2 regions of the Streptacidiphilus albus JL83 genome follow, and region 1 is predicted to be linked to the other one. Evidence: riboswitches for the same ligand, from Rfam matches in the RefSeq annotation. Region 1 holds a riboswitch; the other holds the start of a gene.
The links. Region 1 has a riboswitch for S-adenosylmethionine ahead of BS75_RS52010 (putative leader peptide). Riboswitches for the same ligand answer to the same signal wherever they lie in the genome.
Positions count from the first base shown of each region.

Region 2: linked by a shared signal. The riboswitch ahead of BS75_RS09370 (aminotransferase class V-fold PLP-dependent enzyme) and the one ahead of BS75_RS52010 (putative leader peptide) in region 1 are both predicted to bind S-adenosylmethionine.

Region 1 covers NZ_JQML01000001.1:8,895,228-8,900,923, forward strand. Annotated here, with positions in the region: gene BS75_RS38600 (nickel-dependent hydrogenase large subunit) at 1-445, opposite strand, end outside; gene BS75_RS38605 (NADH-quinone oxidoreductase subunit B family protein) at 545-1,615, opposite strand; gene BS75_RS38610 (flavin reductase family protein) at 1,823-2,338, opposite strand; gene BS75_RS48845 (hypothetical protein) at 2,335-2,505, opposite strand; gene BS75_RS52365 (putative leader peptide) at 2,639-2,776, opposite strand; SAM riboswitch class IV at 2,880-2,990, shown strand; partial or broken gene BS75_RS52010 (putative leader peptide) at 3,082-3,159, shown strand; partial or broken gene BS75_RS43695 (amino acid ABC transporter permease) at 3,348-4,363, shown strand; gene BS75_RS38620 (amino acid ABC transporter ATP-binding protein) at 4,360-5,133, shown strand; gene BS75_RS38625 (transporter substrate-binding domain-containing protein) at 5,235-5,696, shown strand, end outside.
Region 2 covers NZ_JQML01000001.1:2,161,292-2,166,987, reverse strand. Annotated here, with positions in the region: gene qcrA (cytochrome bc1 complex Rieske iron-sulfur subunit) at 1-666, opposite strand, end outside; gene qcrC (cytochrome bc1 complex diheme cytochrome c subunit) at 663-1,466, opposite strand; gene ctaE (aa3-type cytochrome oxidase subunit III) at 1,573-2,193, opposite strand; gene BS75_RS09380 (DNA-binding transcriptional response regulator) at 2,537-2,959, shown strand; gene trpD (anthranilate phosphoribosyltransferase) at 3,068-4,138, shown strand; SAM riboswitch class IV at 4,213-4,348, shown strand; gene BS75_RS09370 (aminotransferase class V-fold PLP-dependent enzyme) at 4,403-5,696, shown strand, end outside.

The DNA.
Region 1 (5,696 bases):
TGCGCTCGGCCAGCTCCAGCACGCCGGGGTTGGTCTCCTTCACCATCCGCTCGCAGTAGTCGACCCCGACCAGGTTCTCCTGGAAGATGTTGTGGTCGAACATGTACTCGGCGGACTCGCCCAGGTTGATGATCCACTCGCCCAGGTGCGGCGGCTTCACCCCGTAGGCCATGTTCTGCGCGTAGACCGAGCAGGTGGCGTGGTTGTCGCCGCAGATGCCGCAGATCCTGCTGGTGATGAAGTGCGCGTCCCGGGGGTCCTTGCCGCGCATGAAGACGCTGTAGCCGCGGAAGACCGACGAGGTGCTGTAGCACTCGGCGACCTTCTTCTGCTTGAAGTCGATCTTCGTGTGGATGCCGAGGCTGCCCACGATCCGGGTGATCGGATCCCAGGACATCTCCACCAGACCACTGCCGTCCGGGGCTGCCTTCGTCGTCGGTGCCATCGTGTCTGCCGTGCCCTTCTCTGGTGCCGGGGTGCTGTCGGAGGTGCTGCGGGTGGCGGAAGGGGGGAGCGCGCGCGGCGCTCCCCCCTCAGCGTGCGGTCACCAGGGCGGGCGGTAGCCGGTGGTGAGCTTCTCGCCGCGGTGCCGCCACTTGGGCTCCTTGTCCACGGTCGCGAGCGTGATCGCCCGCAGCTTGCGGATCACCGAGCCGTAGGCCGCGCTGGCGGTGCTGGAGACCTTGCCGCCGGGGGGCTCGTCCATGAACGGCATGAACTTGTCCGGGAAGCCGGGCATGGTGCAGGCGATGCAGATGCCGCCGACGTTCGGACAGCCGCCGATCCCGTTCATCCAGCCGCGCTTGGGCACGTTGCACTTCACCACCGGGCCCCAGCAGCCCAGCTTCACCAGGCACTTGGGGGAGTCGTAGGTGCTCGCGAACTGCCCCTGCTCGTAGTAGCCGGCCCGGTCGCAGCCCTCGTGGACGGTCGCGCCGAAGAGCCAGGACGGCCGCAGGTGCTCGTCCAACGGGATCATCGGAGCCGCACCGGTCGCCTGGTGGAGCAGGTAGACCAGGGTCTCCGAGAAGTTGTCCGGCTGGATCGGGCAGCCCGGAACGCAGACGATCGGGATCCCGGCCTTGGACTTCCAGTCCCAGCCCAGGTAGTCGGGCACACCCATGGCGCCGGTCGGGTTGCCGGCCATGGCGTGGATGCCGCCGTAGGCGGCGCAGGTGCCGATCGCCACCACGGCCAGCGCCTTGGGCGCGAGCCGGTCGATCCACTCGCTGGTGGTGATCGGCTGGCCGGTCTCGGGATCGTCGCCGAAGCCGCACCAGTAGCCCTCGGGCTTGATCGCCTCATTGGGGATCGAGCCCTCGATGACCAGGACGAAGGGGTCGATCTCGCCCCGCTCGCCCTTGAAGAACCACTCGATGAAGTTGTCCGCCCCCTGGACCGGACCGCACTCGAAGTCGATCAGCGGCCAGTGCACGGCGATCTTCGGCAGACCGGGCAGCACGCTGAGCGCGATCTCCTCGATGCTGGGCTGGGTTGCCGCGGTCAGGGAGACCGAGTCTCCGTCGCAGCTCAGCCCGGCGTTGATCCACAGGATATGGATCGGTGACTCCTGTTCGGCGACGGGATCGGCCGCCACCGGGGACGGTGCATTCATGGGGATTCCTCCTCGGGGAGGCGTGGGACAAGACCCGCATGTCAGGCACCAGCGTGCTGTGCGCAGCCGTCCGGTGCCGCGTCGAAGGGGGCCGAACCGGTGACGCGGCCGTCGGGGGAGGCGCCGGGCGCAGACAGAAGCCCCCGGCGGCGGCCGCTCGGGGAGAGCGGCCACCGCCGGGGGCGGAGCGGACGTGGGGCGGGCGGGTCAGGCGGCTTCGAGCCGGCGGAAGCCGCCGGAGTGGAAGACCAGCGGCGGAACGGTGGCGTCGGCGTCCAGCCAGTGCACCCGGAGCAGGACGATGTCGTGGTCCCCGGCCCGGATCAGCTGCTCGACGCTGCAGTCCAGCCAGGCGCTGGCGCCCTCGACCAGGACGGCGCCGTCGCCGGTGGCGCGCCAGTCCACCGAGGCGAACCGGTCGGTCCCGCGCCCCGCCAACTCGCGGCAGGCCTGCTCCTGGTGCGCGCCGAGGACGCTGACACCAAGTCGGCTGCTGCCGCGCAGCGCCGGCCAGGTGGAGGAGGTGTGCGCGATGCAGACCGAGACCAGCGGCGGGTCCAGCGACACCGAGGTGAACGAGTTGGCGGCGATGCCCACGGGGGCGCCGTCCACCAGTGCCGCGAGCGCGGTCACGCCGGTCGGGAAGGCGCCGAAGACCCGCCGGAGCTCGGTCGGGTGCAGGGCCTGGTGGACCGCCTCGGACACCGCCTGGCGCACGGTCATCGGGTCACCCGGCCGGTGCTGCCCAGCTCGACCGACACCGGTCCGTGGTCGGTGAGTTCGAGGGCGGGTCCGGATCGACGGCCGGTCGGTGCGGCGGCGACCGGCTGGGCCGGCTCCGGGGTTCGGGACCGGCGCCCGGGGTTGCCGGCGAGGACGACAACGCTCACGGCGTTCTCCTTCAAGGCGTGCGGAAGCGCTCGCACCGCGTGGACGCGGGAGCGCGGAGAGCTGGGGACGGTGCCCGTGGCCGGGGGTGCGGCGGCAGCGGCGTCGGTGGGGCCGGCGAGCGGGGCCGCGGGCTCAGGCAACCGGACAGAGAGCGCTGGAGCTGCGCTGGAGGTCGATGTGGCGTCGCGAGTAGCTGCCGACGGAGCGATGCACTGCGGGTCCCCTCCTGCTGCGTACTCGCGGCTGCGGGCTGCCCGGCCCCGGCCTCACCCTGGCTTCGCCTCACCGTAACTCCGGCCCGGCTTCGAACACAATCCCTCACCTGCTGGGACGGGCATTGCCCAAAGTCCGCCGAGCCGTTAGCGTGAGCCCTGGTTATGAGCGTCAGCGACAAGCCCTGGTTGGCTGACCAGCAACCCTCGTCCGCGGTGGGGTGCTCCAGGTGACGACCCGACAGGACAGCTCCGTCCTGTAAGCGCGAGGCCCGCAGGGGCCCGAGGGCCGGGAGGTGATCCGCGATGCAGGCACGACGCCCCGTCCATGGCGGCGCCCCGCGGCCGCGCGGGTTCTCCCGGCTCATGGTGGCCCGTCTGCATGTGGACCTGCTCCGGGTGAGCAGCGCGCTGTGTCCGAGGACCGCCCCGGTCCGCTGACCCTCCCGGTCGGCCGATCGCTCCGGCGCCGGTAGGCGCCGACCCCCCTTCCCGCAGGCCCGCTCCGGCCCGCGACCTCGTGGTCGTGCCGTGGCGGCCCGGGTCGACCATGCCCTCATCCCGCACACCGCCGCGCCGGCGCACCTCGGCGCGGCGCCGTGCACCCCTGGGACGGAAAGCACACCACCATGAGCAGCCCCGACACTTCGGCGCGGACATCCGCCGCCCCGGAACCACCCCCGACGCCCCGGCCCGCCACGGTGACATCCGCCGGCCGCCCCACCGACGAGCAACTGCTGGGCGCGCGGCTGGTCCCGCTGCGCCGCCCGGGCGCTGGGCCGCCGCGCTGGCGCTGCTGGTGCTGTTCGCGATGCTGGTCCACACCGTGCTGACCAACAGCCGCTTCCAGTGGGGCACGGTCGGCGACTACTTCCTCAACGGCTCGATCCTGCAGGGGCTCGCGCTGACGCTCTGGCTCACCGCCGCGGTGATGGCCACGGGCTACCTGCTCGGGATCGGGGTGGCCGTGATGCGGCTGTCGCGGAACCCGGTGCTGACCTCGCTCAGCTTCGGCTTCGTCTGGCTGGTCCGCTCCGTCCCGATTCTGGTTCAGCTGCTCTTCTGGTACGAACTCGCCTCGCTCTACCCGCAGTTGTCCTTCGGCATCCCGTTCGGCCCGGAGTTCGCCACGGTCCGGACGGCGCACCTCTTCAGCGGTGTCCTGGCCGCATACGTGGGACTGAGCCTGGACGTCGCGGCCTTCTCCTCGGAGATCGTCCGGGGTGGCATCCTCTCGGTCGACCCCGGGCAGGCCGAGGCCGCCCAGGCGCTCGGCCTCGGCAGGGCGCGGATCCTGCGGCGGATCGTGCTGCCGCAGGCGATGCCGGCCGTCGTGCCGGCCTCCGGCAACCTGCTGATCGGGATGCTCAAGGCCACCTCGATCGTCAGCGTCATCGCGGTCCAGGACCTGCTCTACTCGGCACAGTTGATCTACAATCAGAACTTCCTGATCGTCCCGCTGCTGCTGGTCACCACCCTCTGGTACATCATCCTGACCACGGTGCTGTCGATCGGTCAGTTCTACGTCGAGCGCCACTTCGCCAGGGGCCGCCGACGCACCGCCGACCGGGGCTTCTGGCAGCTCTTCCGGGGCAACGTCCCGCTGCTCGGGCGCGGCGACGGCAAGTTCGCGGGGCTCTCATGAGCGCCGCCGACGCAGCGCTGGTGCGGATCAGAGGGCTGCGGAAGAGCTTCGGCGCCCAACCGGTGCTGGACGGCGTCGACCTGGACGTGCGCCGGGGCGAGGTCGCGGTCCTGCTCGGACCCTCGGGAGCGGGCAAGTCCACCCTGCTGCGCAGCGTCAACCATCTGGAACGGCCCGACGCCGGCTTCGTCGAGGTCGGCGGGGAGATCATCGGCTACCGCCACCAGGGCGGCAGGCTGCACGAGTTGGGGCACCGGGCGATCACCCGGCAGCGGGCCCGGGTCGGGATGGTCTTCCAGCAGTTCAACCTCTTCCCGCACCTCACCGTGGTGGAGAACATCATCGAGGCGCCGGTGGCGGTGCACCGGGTGCCGCGGAAGCGGGCCACGGCCACCGCCCTCGGGCTGCTGGAACGGGTCGGCCTGGGCGGCCGGGGTTCCGACTACCCCCGGCAGCTCTCCGGCGGCCAGCAGCAGCGCGTCGCGATCGCCCGGGCCCTCGCCATGGAACCCGAGCTGCTGCTGTTCGACGAGCCCACCAGCGCGCTCGACCCGGAGCTGGTCGGCGAGGTGCTCGCGGTGATGAAGGACCTCGCCGACACCGGGATGACCATGATCGTGGTGACCCACGAGATCGGTTTCGCCCGCGAGGTCGCCGACACCGTGGTCTTCCTGGACGGCGGCCGGATCATCGAGACCGGGCCGCCCGCCGAGGTGCTGGACCGCCCGCGGCACGAGCGCTCCCGCGCCTTCCTGGCGGCCGTCCTGTGACCGCCCGACCGGCGGTCTGACCCCGGTCCACCGCCGACAGCGCCATCTCCCCACCACCCCCTTGCCCGGTGACGCCCGGTCACCCCTCGAAAGGAACCACCGTGACAACCGACGGAAGCCGTCCAGTCCGCCGCCACCTCCCGCGCCCGGCCCTCGCCGCCGCCACGGCCGCCGCGCTGCTCACCGTGCTCACGGCCTGCGGCTCGGGCACCGCCGCGACCTCGGCCGCCGCCGGGTCGACCGGGTCCGCCGGGTCCGGCGGCTCGACGGCCACCGCCATCCCGACCCAGGACGTGGTCTCGACGGTCAAGGCCGACCCGGCGCTGGCGGCCGAGCTCCCGCAGGCGGTCCGGAGCCGCGGCAGCCTCATCCTCGGCACCACCCAGGCGGTCGGCACCTCCGGGCTGCCGCATGCCGGCACCGACGCCTCCGGGCAGACCGTCGGCCTGGACGTCGACCTGCGCAACGCCGTGGCCAGGGTGCTCGGCGTCGACTGGGACGTGCAGTACGGCACCTTCCCCACCGTCATCCCCGGGGTGCAGAACGGCAAGTTCGACGTCGGC
Region 2 (5,696 bases), 6.7 Mb from region 1:
CGAGGGCTGCAGCGGCTCGTTGGTGTTCATGTTGATCAGCTGCTTGCCGGCGGACCAGTCGGTCGTGTCGAGCTTCTTCTCCGGCAGCGGGCCGAGGTCGCGGAACAGCACGATCGCGGACAGCGGCAGCATCGCCATGGCGCCGATCATCGTGTTGCGGATCAGCTTGCGACGGCCGAAGCCACTCTCGGCCGCACCCTGGCGGAAGTCCGCGAAGACCTGCGCGCGGACCTCGGGGGTCGACTCGATCGGGTGGCGCTCGGCGATGTGCTCCTCGTCGGACATCAGCGTGCGGGCCCAGTGGACCGCGCCGGCGCCGATGCCGAAGAGGGAGATGCCGAGCGTGGTGCCGAGCGCGAAGTTGAGCGCGCTGATGTGGCCCAGGGTGAAGATGTAGATGACACCCGTGGTGCCGTCGCCGTTGGACGGCTTGATCGCCACGTACGAGGCGATGAAGCCGACCGTGGCGATCATCGACAGGATGAACCAGCGCGCGACCTGACGCTCCGCCCGAGCGGCTGCGCGCTCGTCGATGTCGGTCCGGCGCGGCTCGTGGGGCGGCAGCCCCGGGTCGGCGAAGGGGTCGTCGTGTACGGCGACTGCTCCGCCGTGGGGCCCTACGGCCTCCGGCAGGTGTTCTTCAGACATGTTGTCCTGGCTCGTCATGACTTCTTGGCCTTGGGGGTGCGGGCGGCGATCCAGATCGCGATCCCGATCAGGGCGCCCAGCGCGAAGATCCAGCCGAAGAGGCCCTCAGTCACCGGACCGAGGGAGCCGAGGGTCAGGCCCCCGTAGTTGGGGTTCTTCGACGGGTTCGTGGTGTGCTGGATGAACGCGATGATGTCCTGCTTCTGCTGCTGGGGCATCGTCGTGTCGGGGAAGGCCGGCATGTTCTGCGGGCCGGTCAGCATGGCCTCGTAGATGTGCTTGGAGCTGACGCCTTCCAGCGTCGGCGCGTACTTGCCCTCGGAGAGGGCGCCGCCGGAGCCCGCGAAGTTGTGGCACTGCGCGCAGTTGGTGCGGAACAGCTCCCCGCCCGCGGCCACGTTGCCCGCGGCGTACTGGTTGGCCGTCGGGATGGACGGGCCGGCGCCGAGGGTGGAGATGTACGCGGCGAGCTGGTCGATCTGAGCCTGGGAGTAGATGACCTTCTTGGAAGGGATCTGCGGACCCGGCTGCTGCGCCGGCATCCGGCCGGTGCCCACCTGGAAGTCCACGGCCGCGCCGCCCACACCGACCAGCGTCGGGCCGTCCTTGGTGCCTTCGCCGCTGAGGCCGTGGCAGCTGGAGCAGCCGACCTGGAACAGCTTCTTGCCCTGTTCCACGGACAGCGACTGGCTGGTGTCGGCCTGCGCGCTGCTGGTCGGCGCGAACGCGGCGTACAGCCCCCCGGTGGTCGCCAGCGCAAAGAGTAGGACGACGAGCGCTGCCAGCGGGTGGCGCCGTCGTGCGGAGAGCTTTTTCACGGATTAACCCCGGTGTGAGGATCAGGAGCGTCTGGAGTCTGGTTGACCGTCAGGTCGGTCTGTGGGGACCGCCCGGCGGTGCGCCGAGGGGACGGTCCGACCCTGCCTACTTGATCAGATAGATGGTCGCGAAGAGGCCGATCCAGACCACGTCGACGAAGTGCCAGTAGTACGACACCACGATCGCCGCGGTCGCCTGCTCGTGCGTGAACCGCTTGGCGGCGTACGTCCGTGCGAGGACCAGCAGGAAGGCGATCAGACCACCCGTCACGTGCATGCCGTGGAAGCCGGTGGTCAGGTAGAACACCGAGCCGAAGGGGGACGAGGACAGGGACAGGTGGTCGGTCTTGACCAGGTCCGTGTACTCGTAGATCTGACCGCCGATGAACATCGCGCCCATGATGAACGTGGTGATGAACCAGGCCCGGAGCTTCTTCACATCGCCGCGCTCAGCAGCGAAGACACCCATCTGGCAGGTGAAGGAGGAGAGCACCAGGACCGTGGTGTTCACCGACGCGAAGGGAACGTCGAGGACATGGTTCTGGGAATGCCAGTAGGCCGTCCCGGTAACCGAACGGAGAGTGAAGTACATCGCGAAGAGGGCCGCGAAGAACATCAGCTCGGATGCCAGCCAGACGATGGTTCCGACGCTGGTGAGGTTCGGCCGGTTGACCGATCCGTGTGCGTGCCCGGTTTCTACTGCAGTTGCTGTCGCCACGACCGACATTATGTCGGTCGCTTATTCCGCCCTCACCTCGGGGGGTGTACCTCGGTGTGTCCGGCTTGTGACGTACCCTCCGACGGACCGACGACCAGGTGGGTAGCCCGAATGGCAGGGGACCGGAGGGCTTTGGGGCCCTGCCGCGACAGGCCGCCGGGTCGCCCGAAATGGTGAACCCCGAGCGGCCGGACGGCTGCGGTCGGCGGACGGCGGGCCGAAAAGCCGGGGGTGGGGCCGGACGGCGGAGGGAACACGGCGCGCGGAGGGCCCGCGGCCTGCTGTTGAGGCGTCAGATACCGGAGTAGCATCCGCGCAGACGCCGAAGTGGTCCCGATCACACCCCAGGGGGATGCGGACGATGGCACTGAACGTTCTTGTCTACAGCGACGACCGCAGCACGCGCGAACAGGTCAGGCTCGCGCTCGGCCGGCGGCCGGCCGCCGACCTGCCCGAGGTCCAGTACTTGGAGTGCGCCACCTCCCCGGCCGTGGTCAAGGCGCTGGACGCGCACGCCAAGGGCAGCGCCCGGCTGGACCTGGTGGTGCTGGACGGCGAGGCGACCCCGGTCGGCGGGATGGGCCTCTGCCGCCAGCTCAAGGACGAGATCTACGGCTGCCCGCCGGTGCTGGTCCTGATCGGCCGTCCGCAGGACTCCTGGCTCGCCGTCTGGAGCCGGGCCGACGCGGCGATCGCGGCGCCGGTGGACCCGGTCGCCCTGGCCGAGACCGCGAGCACCCTGCTCCGGGCGGAGCGGGCGCGGCTGGTCGGCTGAGTCCGGCGGGTGGACCGCGGATCTCGCCCTCTGGGCGGCTCCGCTGTGCCGCACTTTGCAGTCGCTAAGCTGGGGCCCTCCAAATATTACGACTGAGAGGCCACGGCCATGGCGAACGTGCATCCTGCGAACGGCGGCGACAACCCCGTGCAGGCTCGCTCGTGGCCGGAGGTCCTCGGCGCGCTGATCTCCGGCACCGACCTGTCGTCCGGCGACACCGCCTGGGCGATGGACCGGATCATGAGCGGCGAGGCCGGGGACGCGCAGATCGCCGCCTTCCTGGTGGGCCTGCGCGCCAAGGGCGAGACCGTCGAGGAGATCTCCGGCCTGGTCGAGTCCATGTACGCGCACGCCACCGTGATCGAGGTGCCCGGCCGCGCGGTCGACATCGTCGGCACCGGCGGCGACCGGGCCAAGACCGTCAACATCTCCACCATGTCGGCGATCGTCGCGGCCGGGGCCGGCGCGCTGGTCGTCAAGCACGGCAACCGCGCCGCCTCCTCGGCCAGCGGCGCCACCGACGTGCTGGAGAAGCTCGGCGTCAATCTCGGGCTGACGGCGCAGCGGATCGCCGAGGTCGCCGCCGAGGCCGGTATCACCTACTGTCCGGCGCCGGTCTTCCACCCCTCGATGCGGCACGCCGGCTCCACCCGGGTCGCCCTGGGCGTGCCCACCGCCTTCAACCTGCTGGGGCCGCTGACCAACCCGGCCCGGGTCGGCGCCAACGCCGTCGGCTGCTTCGACACCCGGATGGCCGGCCTGATCGCCGGGGTGCTCGCCGGGCGCGGCTCCTCGGCCCTGGTCTTCCGGGGCGACGACGGTCTCGACGAGCTGACCGTCACCGGCACCTCCACCGTCTGGCAGGTGCGCGGCGGCGAGGTCCACCGGACCGTCTTCGACCCGCGCGAGGTCGGCGTCGAGTACGCCCCGATCGAGGCGCTGCGCGGCGCGGACGCCGAGTACAACGCCGGGGTCGCCCGCCGGGTGCTGGCCGGGGAGCGGGGGCCGGTGCGCGACGCGGTGCTGCTCAACTCGGCCTCGGCGCTGGTCGCCCTGGACCAGACCGACGCCCCGCTGGCCGAGCAGCTGGCCGCGGCGATGAAGCGCACCGCGGAGTCCATCGACACCGGCGCGGCGGAGCAGGTGCTGGCCCGCTGGTCCGCCGTCACCCACGGCTGAGGGGCAGCGGCGCGGTCTCGGATGCCGGACAGGGGTTCACCCGAGGGGTGGACCCCGTGGCATACTGACGGACAGGTCACGAGTGACAGCACGCGGTTCGCAGAACCGCACCGGCCCTGGCTAGCTGTCCGGCAACCCTCCTTCCGTGGCGGGGTGCTCCCAGGTGACGACCGGGCCCTACGACGACCCGTCGCAGGGCAAGCGCGGATCCCCCCTTTTTCGGCGTAGCCAGGGATCCACTGGATGCCCTGGAGGGGTCTCGTCATGTCGACGCCGCTTTCTTTCAACAGTGCCGCAGCCAACACCACCGCCGCTGCCGACGCCGTCGCCTGTCCGCCGCTGGCCGTGCTCGGCCGCGACGTCGAGGTCCCGCTGGTCAGCGGCGAGAAGGTGACCTACGCCGCGCTCGACTACGCCGCCAGCGCCCCCGCCCTCCAGCGGGTCTGGGACGACGTCGCCGCCTACGCCCCGTACTACGGCAGCGTGCACCGCGGCGCCGGCTACCTCTCCCAGCTCTCCACCGACCTGTTCGAGCAGAGCCGGGCCACCGTCGCCGACTTCCTCGACCTGCGCGCCGACGACCAGGTCGTCTTCACCCGGGCCACCACCGACTCGCTCAACCTGCTGGCCGGGGCGCTGCCGGCCGGCACCCGGGTCTTCGCCTTCGAGACCGAGCACCACGCCTCGCTGCTGCCCTGGCGCAAGCACGGGCTGACCGTCAGCTACCTGCGCGCCCCGCGCTCGCCGGAGGAGGCGGTGGCGGCCCTGGACGCCGCCCTCGCCGAGGCCGGTGCCGAGGCCGGGGCGGGTCCCGCGCTGGTCTGCGTGACCGGCGCCTCCAATGTCACCGGGGAGATCTGGCCGGTCCGCGAGCTGGCCGCGACCGCCCACCGGCACGGTGCCCGGATCGTCCTGGACGCCGCCCAGCTCGCCCCCCACCACCCGGTGTCGGTGCGGGAGTTGGACGTCGACTGGGTCGCCTTCTCGGGCCACAAGCTGTACGCGCCCTTCGGCGCGGGGGTGCTGGCCGGCCGCAGCGACTGGCTCGACGCCGCCGAGCCCTACCTGGCCGGCGGCGGCGCCAGCCGCACCGTCGCCCGCGAGGCGGACGGCTCGGTCGCGGTCGAGTGGCACCAGGGCCCGTCCCGGCACGAGGCCGGATCGCCGAACGTCATCGGCGCCTACTCCATCGCCTCCGCCTGCCGGGCGCTGACCGAGGCCGGCTTCGACCGGCTGGTCGCCCGGGAACAGCAGCTGATCGCCCGGCTGCGGGCGGGGCTCGCGGACATCCCCGAGGTGCGGGTGCTCACCCTGTTCGGGGACGCCCACCCGCGCGTCGGCGTGCTCTCCTTCGTGGTCCAGGGCTGGAACAGCTCGCACTTCTCCGCCGCGCTCTCGGCCGAGTACGGCATCGGCGTCCGCGACGGACTGTTCTGCGCCCACCCGCTGGTGCGCACCCTGCTCGGCGGCGAGGAGGCGGCCCCGTCCGAGTGCGGGGCCCCCGAGGCCTCGCTGCCGGGGGAGCGCAGCCTCAACGCGATCCGGGTGAGCTTCGGCG